DNA from 2 places in the Mycobacterium virginiense genome. Region 2 is predicted to be linked to the other one. Evidence: riboswitches for the same ligand, from Rfam matches in the RefSeq annotation. Region 2 holds a riboswitch; the other holds the start of a gene.
The links. Region 2 has a riboswitch for cobalamin ahead of MJO54_RS18105 (PPE family protein). Riboswitches for the same ligand answer to the same signal wherever they lie in the genome.
Positions count from the first base shown of each region.

Region 1: linked by a shared signal. The riboswitch ahead of metE (5-methyltetrahydropteroyltriglutamate--homocysteine S-methyltransferase) and the one ahead of MJO54_RS18105 (PPE family protein) in region 2 are both predicted to bind cobalamin.

Region 1 covers NZ_CP092430.2:1,281,949-1,287,195, reverse strand. Annotated here, with positions in the region: gene MJO54_RS06405 (crotonase/enoyl-CoA hydratase family protein) at 1-36, opposite strand, end outside; gene MJO54_RS06400 (thiolase family protein) at 51-1,196, opposite strand; gene MJO54_RS06395 (SDR family oxidoreductase) at 1,304-1,963, shown strand; cobalamin riboswitch at 2,008-2,221, shown strand; gene metE (5-methyltetrahydropteroyltriglutamate--homocysteine S-methyltransferase) at 2,343-4,637, shown strand; gene MJO54_RS06385 (mycobacterial-type methylenetetrahydrofolate reductase) at 4,711-5,247, shown strand, end outside.
Region 2 covers NZ_CP092430.2:3,712,764-3,718,010, reverse strand. Annotated here, with positions in the region: gene MJO54_RS18115 (pyridoxamine 5'-phosphate oxidase family protein) at 1-569, opposite strand, end outside; gene MJO54_RS18110 (aminotransferase class I/II-fold pyridoxal phosphate-dependent enzyme) at 610-1,926, shown strand; cobalamin riboswitch at 1,948-2,130, shown strand; gene MJO54_RS18105 (PPE family protein) at 2,206-3,942, shown strand; gene MJO54_RS18100 (DUF7676 family protein) at 4,150-4,728, opposite strand; gene MJO54_RS18095 (ATP-binding cassette domain-containing protein) at 4,742-5,247, opposite strand, start outside.

The DNA of each region.
Region 1 (5,247 bases), 2.4 Mb from region 2:
CCCGCGCCGCTCTACCAGAACGGCCGCGTCACTCACAGCAGCACCAGTACTCACAGCAGCTCCAGGATGGTCGCGTTGGCCTGGCCGCCGCCTTCGCACATGGTCTGCAGTCCGTAGCGAATTCCGTTGGCGCGCATGTGGTAAAGCATGGTGGTCATGATCCGGGCACCGGAGCCGCCGAGCGGGTGACCCAGCGCGATCGCACCGCCGTTGGGGTTGAGCTTCTTCGGGTCGGCACCGAGTTCGGCGAGCCAAGCCATGGGCACCGGGGCGAAGGCCTCGTTGACCTCGAACACCCCGATGTCGTCGATGCTCAGGCCGGAGCGCTGCAGCGCCTTCTGGGTCGCCGGGATCGGCGCGGACAGCATCATCACCGGGTCGGCACCGGCCAGCGTCGCGGTGTGCACCCGGGCCAGCGGGGTCAGGCCCAGTTCGCGCGCCTTGGCCGCCGACATGAACAGCAGCGCCGCCGAGCCGTCGGAGATCTGGCTGGAGTTACCGGCGTGGATCACGCCGTCCTCCTTGAAAGCGGGCTTGAGCTGGGCCATCTTCTCCAGGGTAGTACCGCGGCGGATGCCCTCATCCTCGCTGATGACGTTGCCCTCGGGGTCCGTGATCGAGACGATCTCGTCCTTGAACGCGCCGGCGTCCTGTGCGGCACCGGCCTTTTCGTGCGATGCCAGCGCGAACTCGTCGAGCGCGGTACGGCTCAGGCCCCACTTGGTGGCCATCATCTCCGCACCGATGCCCTGGTTGGGGGTCTGGCTGTAGCGCGCCTTGAAGGAGTCCCCGTACGGACGGCCACCGTTGGCCAGCGAGGAGCCCATCGGGGTACGCGACATCGACTCGACGCCGCCGGCGACCACGACGTCGTAGTGTCCGGCGACCACACCGGCGGCGGCAAAGTGCACCGACTGCTGGCTGGAGCCACACTGGCGGTCCACGGTCACCGCCGGCACCGTCTCCGGCCAGCCCGCGCTCAGCACCGCCGTGCGGCCGATGTCCAGGGCCTGCTCACCGGCCTGCATGACACAGCCCCAGATCACGTCGTCGACCAGCGCCGGGTCCACGCCTGCCCGGTTGACCAGCCCGTTGAGCACCTGGGCGGACAGCTCGGCCGGGTGTACCCCGGACAGTCCGCCGTTGCGCTTGCCGATCGGCGCGCGCACCGCTTCGACGATGACGGCTTCAGCCATGGGTGCTCCTTTATCAATTCGGGGTCTTGTTGCCTCGATTGTCGACGGGCGCGCTCGGCCGGCGTCAGCGGGGGTCACTCCGGGGGCTCCCGCGTACCGTCGGATCCATGGCACGCATCGTGATCATCGGCGGCCACGGCAAGATTGCCCTGCTGCTGGCCCCCATCCTCGCCGCCCGCGGCGATCAAGTCAGTTCGGTGTTCCGCAACCCCGACCACGCCGAAGAGGTCGCGGTCACCGGTGCGGTCCCGGTGGTGGCCGACATCGAGCAGCTCGACACCGACGGTCTCGCCCGACTCATGGCAGACCACGACGCGGTGGTGTTCTCCGCCGGCGCCGGCGGCGGAAACCCGGCACGCACCTACGCCGTCGACCGTGACGCCGCCATTCGCAGCATCGACGCCGCCGCGAAAGCCGGTGTGCGGCGCTTCGTGATGGTGTCCTACTTCGGCGCGGGCCCCGATCACGGCGTTCCCGAAGCCGATCCGTTTTATCCGTACGCGCAGGCCAAGGCCGCCGCCGACGCCCACCTACGCGCCAGCGACCTGGACTGGACGGTGCTGGGCCCCAGCCGGCTGTCTCTCGACCCGGCTACCGGCAAAATCGCCGTCGGTCCCGACACGGCTAAAGGCCAGGTCTCTCGCGGCAACGTCGCGTTGACGATCGCGGCCTGCCTGGCCGACAAGTCGACTATCGGCCGCACCGTCGAGTTCAACGACGGCCAGACCCCGATCCCGGAGGCACTCGCGGCCGGTCGAGCCGAGTAATCTCGATCACGCAACTGGTTTGCCGTTGTCGCCGCCAGGCGGCCTCGGCATCGAGCGCACCGCAGTTTACGCAGTTTTCCGTGGAGCGCAAGAGGGAACCCGGTGAGAATCCGGGACTGTCCCGCAGCGGTATGCAGGAACGACCGCCGTCATAAGCACTGGTCACGGGTTAGCCCACCGACTGGGAAGCGACGGCCATTAGGTGCACCTCGGTGCGCGCCTGCGAGTCCGAATACCTGCCCGTTGTGCTGGGCGCGCCGCGCCCGGCGGATCAACGCCTCGCGGAATAGGCGTCTGGTTTTGAGGGTTATAGTGCTTTATATATAGGCACGGGACCGGATCAGCTGGGCGGCTGCTGGCGTTGACCCACCCTCGTCGATTGAAGGATCAAATCGTGACCGTTCAACCTTTTACCGCCACCGTTCTCGGCTCACCGCGAATCGGACCGCGCCGCGAACTCAAGCGCGCCACCGAAAGCTACTGGGCCGGAAGGATCGGCCAGGACGAGCTGAAGAAGGTGGCCGCTGGCCTGCGCCGGGACACCTGGGCTCAACTGGCCGCCGCGGGGCTCGACTCGGTACCGGTGAACACGTTCTCCTACTACGACCAGATGCTCGACACCGCGGTACTGCTGGGGGCACTCCCGGCCCGGGTGGCCGGCGTCGCCGACGAGCTCGACCGCTACTTCGCCGCCGCCCGCGGCAACGCCGAGATCGCTCCGCTGGAGATGACGAAGTGGTTCGACACCAACTACCACTACATCGTTCCGGAGATCGGCCCGGACACGACGTTCTCCCTCAACCCCGCCAAGGTGCTCTCCGAGCTCGCCGAGGCCAAGGAGCAGGGCTTCGGCGGAAACGTGGCCCGACCGGTGATCATCGGCCCGGTCACGTTCCTGTTGCTCAGTAAGGCCGTCGGCGGTGCGCCGGCGCCGATCTCGCGTCTCGAAGAGCTGACCGACGTGTACGCCGAGCTGCTGGCCAAACTGGCCGACGCCGGCGCGGAATGGGTGCAGATCGACGAGCCGGTGCTGGTGACCGATATCTCCGCGGACGCCCCGGCCCTGGCCGAGCAGGTGTACAGCCGCCTCGGCGGGCTGAGCAACCGGCCGGCGATCTTCGTGGCCACCTACTTCGGTGACCCCGGCGCCGGGCTGCCCGCGCTGGCCAACACCCCGGTCGAGGCGATCGGTGTGGACCTGGTCTACGGGCCCAACACCGCTATCGCATCGGTCCCCCAACTGGCCTCCAAGATTCTGGTCGCCGGGATCGTCGACGGCCGCAACATCTGGCGCACCGACCTGCAGGCCGCGCTGGCCAAGTTGGCGTCACTGCTGGGCCCCGCCGGGGCGGTGGCTGTCTCTACGTCGTGCTCGACGCTGCACGTGCCCTACTCGCTGGAGCCCGAGACCGGCCTGGACGACGCACTGCGCAGCTGGCTGGCGTTCGGCGCCGAGAAGGTGACCGAGGTGGCCACCCTGGCCCGCGCCCTGCGTGAGGGCCGGGACGCGGTCGCCGCGGAGATCGCCGCGTCCAACGCCGCGGTCGCCTCCCGCAAGTCCGACCCGCGACTGAACAACGCGGCGCTGCGCGCCCAGATCGCCGAGATCCGGGCGGCCGGTATCCAGCGCGGTTCGGCCGAGGCACGCCGCGCCGCCCAGGACGAGCGGCTGCACCTGCCGCCGCTGCCGACCACCACCATCGGTTCGTTCCCGCAGACCGTGGAGATCCGCAAGGCCCGCGCGGCCCTGGTGGCCGGGGAGATCAACGAAGCGGAGTACACCGACCGGATGAAGGCGGAGGTCGCCGCCGTCATCAAGTTGCAGGAGGACCTCGGGCTCGACGTGCTGGTGCACGGCGAACCGGAACGCAACGACATGGTGCAGTACTTCGCCGAGCAGCTCGAGGGCTTCTTCGCCACCAGCAACGGCTGGGTGCAGTCCTACGGCAGTCGCTGCGTGCGCCCGCCGGTGCTGTTCGGCGACGTGACGCGGCCCAAGCCGATGACAGTTGATTGGGCCACCTACGCCCAGTCGCTGACCGACAAGCCGGTCAAGGGCATGCTCACCGGTCCGGTGACCATCCTGGCCTGGTCGTTCGTCCGTGACGACCAGCCGCTGGCCCACACCGCCTACCAAGTGGCGCTGGCGATCCGTGAGGAGACGGTGGATCTGGAGTCCGCCGGCATCGCGGTGATCCAGGTCGACGAGCCCGCCCTGCGCGAGCTGTTGCCGGTGCGCGACGCCGACAAGGCGGCCTACCTGGATTGGGCGGTCGGTTCGTTCCGGATGTCCACCTCGGGCATCTCCGACGCGACGCAGATCCACACCCACCTGTGCTACTCGGAGTTCGGCGAGGTGATCGGTGCGATCGCCGACCTGGATGCCGACGTCACCTCGATCGAGGCGGCGCGCTCGCACATGGAGGTGCTCGACGACCTGAACGCGATCGGCTTCTCCAACGGGGTGGGACCGGGTGTCTACGACATCCACTCGCCACGCGTGCCGAGCGCCGACGAGATGGCTGCTTCGCTGCGCGAGGCGCTGGATGCTGTTCCGGCGCAACGCCTCTGGGTGAACCCCGACTGCGGTCTCAAGACGCGCAAGCCCGACGAGGTGACGGCATCGCTGGCCCATATGGTTGCCGCGGCCAAGGAAGCCCGCACCGGCCTGTGACCGTCTGACATGTTGCGCCCCAGAGCCATTTCTGGGGCGCAACATGTCCTTTCCATGAGAACGGAGTCCCCTGGTGCCGTTGAACACCATCGCACTGGAATTGGTGCCGCCCAACACCGATCGTGGGTGTGAGCACGCCCGCGAAGAGGCCTACAAGGTCCTGCAGCTCTCGGACCAAGCGGGTATCGCGGGCCGGATCGGTCACGTCATGATCCCCGGGCTGATCCCCGAGGACGACGATCGGCCGATCGAGATGAAACCCAAACTCGATGTCCCGGAATTCTGGTCGACAATCCGTCCCGAACTGCCCGGCGTACGTGGACTGTGCACGCAGGTGACCGCATTCCTCGACGAGGCGGCGCTGCGGACGCGACTGGTAGGCCTGCGCCAGGCCGGGTTCGACGGAATCATCTTCGTCGGTGTCCCCCGCACGCTGAACGACGGTGAGGGCGGCGGCGTCGCACCCACCGACGCGCTGTCGAAGTTCGACGATCTCGTCGACAACCGGGGCGTCATCCTCATCCCGACCCGGGACGGCGAGCGCGAACGCTTCGACTTCAAATGTGACCGGGGTGCCACCTTCGGGATGACGCAGCTGCTCTACTCGGAC
Region 2 (5,247 bases):
ATCCGCAGCGGGACCACTCCCGCCCAGTGCGGCAGAGTGACGTCCTCGGGTTCGTCGTTGGGGCCGCCGTCGCGCACCGAGGCGGACACCTTCACCAGGTCGAGCGCCAGCACCGCAGTGGCCGCCAGTTCCCGGCGGTTGGGCGGCCGGGCGTCGGCGGCCCGGCCGGGTGCGACGTGATCGAGCAGTGCGTCCAGCCCGAGCCGCTTCTCGGCCTCGTCGTCGACCAGGCGGGCGGCGCCGATGACGACCACCGAGCGGTAGGCCATCGAATGATGCAGCGCCGAGCGGGCCAGCACCAGCCCGTCGACCAGGGTGGCGGTGACGCAGACCGGCAGACCGCCCGGGCCGGCGGCCAGCACCGGGCCGCTGCCGGTGGAGCCGTGCAGATACAGCGTCTCGTCGACCCGGGCGTGCGTGGTCGGCAGCACCACCGGATGGCCGTCGCGGGTGTATCCCAGGTGGCAGATCAGCGCCTCGTCCAGGATGCGGTGCACGGTGTCGCGGTCGTAGCGAGCCCGTTCCCGATACCGGGTGGGGGTGGTCTGGGGTGTCGGTGCGTAGGACACGGGGTTGCCTCCATTAATGTACTAGTGCAATATTGGAGATGTGCCAGTACAATACAGCATTACCGGCGGGGGAGCCGAGGCCATCGCGGCGAGCGTCGAGGAAGGCATCGCGCGCGGCGCGTTGGCACCCGGGGCCGCGCTGCCGCCGATACGCGGGCTGGCCCAGCAACTCGGGGTGAACCCGAACACCGTCGCCGCCGCCTACCGGCTGCTGCGCGACCGCGGCGCGGTCGAAAGCTCCGGTCGCCGTGGCACCCGGGTGCGAGATCGGCCGGCGACCACACCGCGCTCGCTGCGCGGGCTGGCCGTGCCGCCGGACGTGCGGGATCTGTCCACCGGAAACCCCAACCCGGCGCTGCTGCCCGCTATCGCCGCTGTGCCGGCGCACCCCGGGCCGGTGGTGCTCTACGGGCATCCGCCGATCGCGTCGGCACTGGCCGAGCATGCCGCGGCCGAGCTGGCCGCCGACGGTGTACCGGCCGACCACCTCGCGGTCACCTCCGGGGCCCTGGACGGAATCGAGCGGGTGCTCAGCGCCCACCTGCGTCCCGGTGACCGGGTGGCCGTCGAAGATCCGGGGTGGCCCAACCTGCTCGATCTGCTCGGCGCGCTGGGGCTGACACCGGAGCCGGTCGGAGTCGATGACGACGGCCCGCTGCCTGCCGACCTGGACCGCGCGCTGCAACGGGGGGTGCGTGCTGTGGTGGTGACCAGTCGCGCCCAAAATCCCACCGGCGCCGCGGTTTCCGCCGAACGAGCCGATGCCCTGCGGGCTCTGCTGGACGCAGCCGATGTGCTGGTCGTCGAAGACGACCACGGTGCGGCGATCGCCGGGGTGCCGCTGCATCCGCTGGCGGGCGTGACCCGGCACTGGGCGTTCGTTCGGTCGGCGGCGAAGGCGTATGGCCCGGACCTGCGGCTGGCGGTGCTGGCCGGTGACCAGCGCACCGTCGAACGGGTGCAGGGTCGCCAGCGGCTCGGGCCGGGCTGGGTCAGCCACCTGCTGCAGAACCTGGCGGTAGACCTGTGGCGCGACGACGCGGCGACGCGGCGGGTGGCCGAGGCCGAAGCCGCCTACCGCGCGGCCCGCCTCGGGCTGTGCGCGGCGCTGGCCGACCGGGGCGTGATCGCGCACGGCCGGTCCGGGCTCAACGTATGGATCCCGGTGCCCGACGAGGCGGTGGCGATGACGGCGTTGTTCGCCGCAGGCTGGGCTGCGGCGCCGGGGGCGCGGTTCCGGATCCGGGGCACTGCGGGCCTGCGGATCACCATCGCCGAGTTGGCTCCCACCGACGTCGACGCGCTGGCCGATGCGGTCGCCGCTGCGGTGCGCGGCTCAGGCCGGGCCAGCGTGTAGTCGCGCTTTCCGGGCGTCGCGCGCCGCAGCGTGCGATAATGCCCGGGTACGGCAACGATGGTGCAGGAAGCCGGTGTGAATCCGGCACGGTCCCGCCACTGTGATCGGGGAGCGACCCTCAACTGCCACGGCTCTGATGGAGCTGGAAGGCGAGGCGAGCGTTGATCCGAGAGTCAGGACACTCACATCGTCGCATCCTGCGACCCGGGGCGGTGTACCCCGAGAGAGCTGAAAAACCCTTATGTTGCGCCCTTTTCGGGTGGCATCCGGCGGTGTGCGATGACCGCACCCATCTGGATGGCCTCACCGCCAGAAGTCCATTCAACGTCACTGTCGGCCGGCCCGGGGGCTGGTCCGCTATTGTCATCGGCCGCCGCGTGGAGCGCGCTGAGCACTGAATACCACGCGGTCGCCGACGAATTGACGGCGGTGCTGGGTGCAGTGCAAGCCGGGGCGTGGCAGGGCCCGTCCGCTGAGGAGTTCGTGGCCGCTAATGCCCCGTATCTGGCCTGGCTACTGCGCGCCGGTGGCGATGCGACGGTGACGGCCGCGCAGCAGCAGACCGCGGCGGCGGCCTACACCGCTGCGTTGGCGGCGATGCCGACCATGGCCGAGTTGGTCGCCAACCACGTCACCCACGCGGTGCTGGTGGGTACAAACTTCTTTGGTGTCAACACGATTCCGATCGCGTTGAACGAGGCCGACTATGCGCGGATGTGGGCGCAGGCGGCAGCCGTGATGACCACCTACCAGGCGGTGGCCGGCGCGGCGGTAGCGACCGCGGCGACAGCTCAGATCGAACCGGCGCCGGCCGTGCTCAAGACGCCCGGCAGCGCGGCCGACACCGCGCCGGAGCCACCGCAGTGGTTTCTGGACTTCGCCAAATGGCTCGAGAGCCTGGTCCCGCATCCGCCTTATCCCGACAGCGGTCAGTACCCGCTGTATGCCGAGCTGCAGGAGTTCTTCAACAAGATCGGCTTCACCGGTCTCGCGGACCCGCTCGCCGAATTCTTCGCCAGTCTGCAGAACGGTTCGTCGTTGCTGCCGCCGTGGGGCGTCCCCGGGTCGTGGCTGGGCTGGACGGGCAACCCGCTGAGCTTCTTCAACCCGGGAAACCTGGCCTACATCTTCTCGGTGCCGCTGGACCCGGGCTCCTACTTCGCGTTCACCAGCATCGTCATCATCGACGACCTGATCGCGATCATGTACACCGCGCTGTTCAATCCCCAGGGCCTTGGCCTGGTCGTGCCGTTGGCGATGGTCGAGATCGTCACCTCGACGATCGGCAACACCATCCAGGCGCTCAACTACCTGATCACCCAGACGGCGCTGCTGCCGGCGCTGTTGCCGGCGCTCGCCGCCACGACCGTGCTGGCGCCCGCCGGGGTGATCGGCGGTCTGGGCATCGGGGCTCTGGCGCATCATGCGGTGGCAGCAGCGGTGCCGCCGCCTGCCCCGCCGCCGCCCGGGCTGGCGATGGCTTCGCCGCCGGCACCGGCTCCCGCTCCGGCTCCTGCTCCGGCTCCCGCGCCCGCCCCTGCGAGCGCACCGGCCGCGGCTGCCCCGCCGCCGCCCGGCGCACCGCCGCCGACCCCGGCGGGGCCCCCGTCGGTCACGATGCCGGCCTACATGTACATGGTGGGGGGCCTCGACATGGGGGCTCGCCGGGGATCGGGCACCAGCACGCGGAAGAAGGCGGCGCCGAAACCGGACAGTGCAGATGTTCCCGAGGCCGCCGCGGCGGAAGAGGCTGCGCCGCAGCGACGTCGGCGCCGGGCCAAGGCTGGGATGCGCGGTCGCGGCTACGAGTACATGGACTTGGAGCCGGACCCGATGCCGGAATTTGCCGGGGCACTCGCCTCGAGTAGAGGTACCGGCTCGCAGGGCTTCACCGGTGGCACTCACCGGGTGGCCAGCGCACGGCCGAGCGGACTGACCGCCCTGGCCGACGACGGGTTCGGCGGTGGGGCGATCAGCCCGATGATGCCCAACACCTGGCCGGCCGAACCGGACTAGCCGGACCGGGCGCGTTGAAACTGCGTCCAGGGCTGTTCCCAGCCTCCGCGCACAGCCCTGGACGCAGAATCAACGTCTCCTGCCTAACCGCGGGGCTAACCGCCGGGTTTGTTGGGGCGGTCCAGCTTCGGCTCTCCTTCGTCGAGTCTCGCTAACCGCCGGGTTTGTTGCGGCGGTCCAGCTTCGGCTCTCCTTCGTCGAGTCTCGCTAACCGCCGCAGCGGATCCGGTTTCCGCCGCGGTCCAACGGGTCGGGCCCCAGACCCAGGTACTTGTCGCGCAGCTTGTCCCACAACTCCAGCTGGCCCCACTCGGGCTCGTCGCGCATCTGCTGGTCGTTGGTCAGGAATGGGTTCGGCAGCATCACGGTCATCATCTGCTCGTCGCGCCCGTTGAACAGGCGCACACCCCACGACTGCGGGTTGCCGTCCTTGCCGATTCGGCGGTACAGCTCGGCCCGGCTACAGCGCCGGATGCGGCCCAGCTCCGAGCCGCTGGCCCGATGCTTGCCGATGCAGAGGTGAAAGTGCCAGCGGCCGAAGTCGATGGTGGCGTAGCCGTCGAGCATGCCGATCTTGCGCGGCGCGTTGGGGGCGGCCACCTCCCAGGCCGCGCCTTCCATGATGATGCCGAACCAGATCTCGTTCCAGTACTCGTCGAAGCACAGGTGCAGCAGATCCAGCAGGCTCTGCTGATCGGTCGGCAGCGGCCAGCGTTGTTCGCGACCGCGGTCTTCGGTGTCGACGATGGGAGGATCGGCGACGACGGTGCCGGTGTTCTCGGTCATGGGAATCCTTCTTTCATCGGTCCAGACAAGGTTTGTGGGTCAGTGCGCAGTCGCCGCACAGGCCGCCGCCCGGCGTGCGATAGAACAGGCAGCAGCTGGTCCGGCGATAATCCGTGCTGGAGGCGTCGAAACACACTGTGCCGTTGAGATATTCGCCTTCGCAGATGTTTCGTGCGAGTTCCCAGCTCGGTTCGTCCGCGAGACTTCCACCGTGATGCCAGCACAGGGCGCGGGCGGCGCCCAGAGCTGCGGAGGCGGCATTGCCGTCCAGCAGTCGCTGCGAGATCGGACCGAGCCGACGCACCGCGGCGGCCAACGGCGTCAGGTGTTCGGTCAGGACCATCTCGGCCAGCATCGGCTCCAGATCCGCATTGGCTGACGGTGTCTGCCAGGCCACCGGATTCGGCAGGTGAAGCCGGACGCTGCCGCCGCAGTCGGAGTACCAGAGTTGATCGGGGTCCAGATCGATCAGCAACCCGTGCTCGGCGAGCCCGCCGAGTCCGATCGACCACAGCCGCG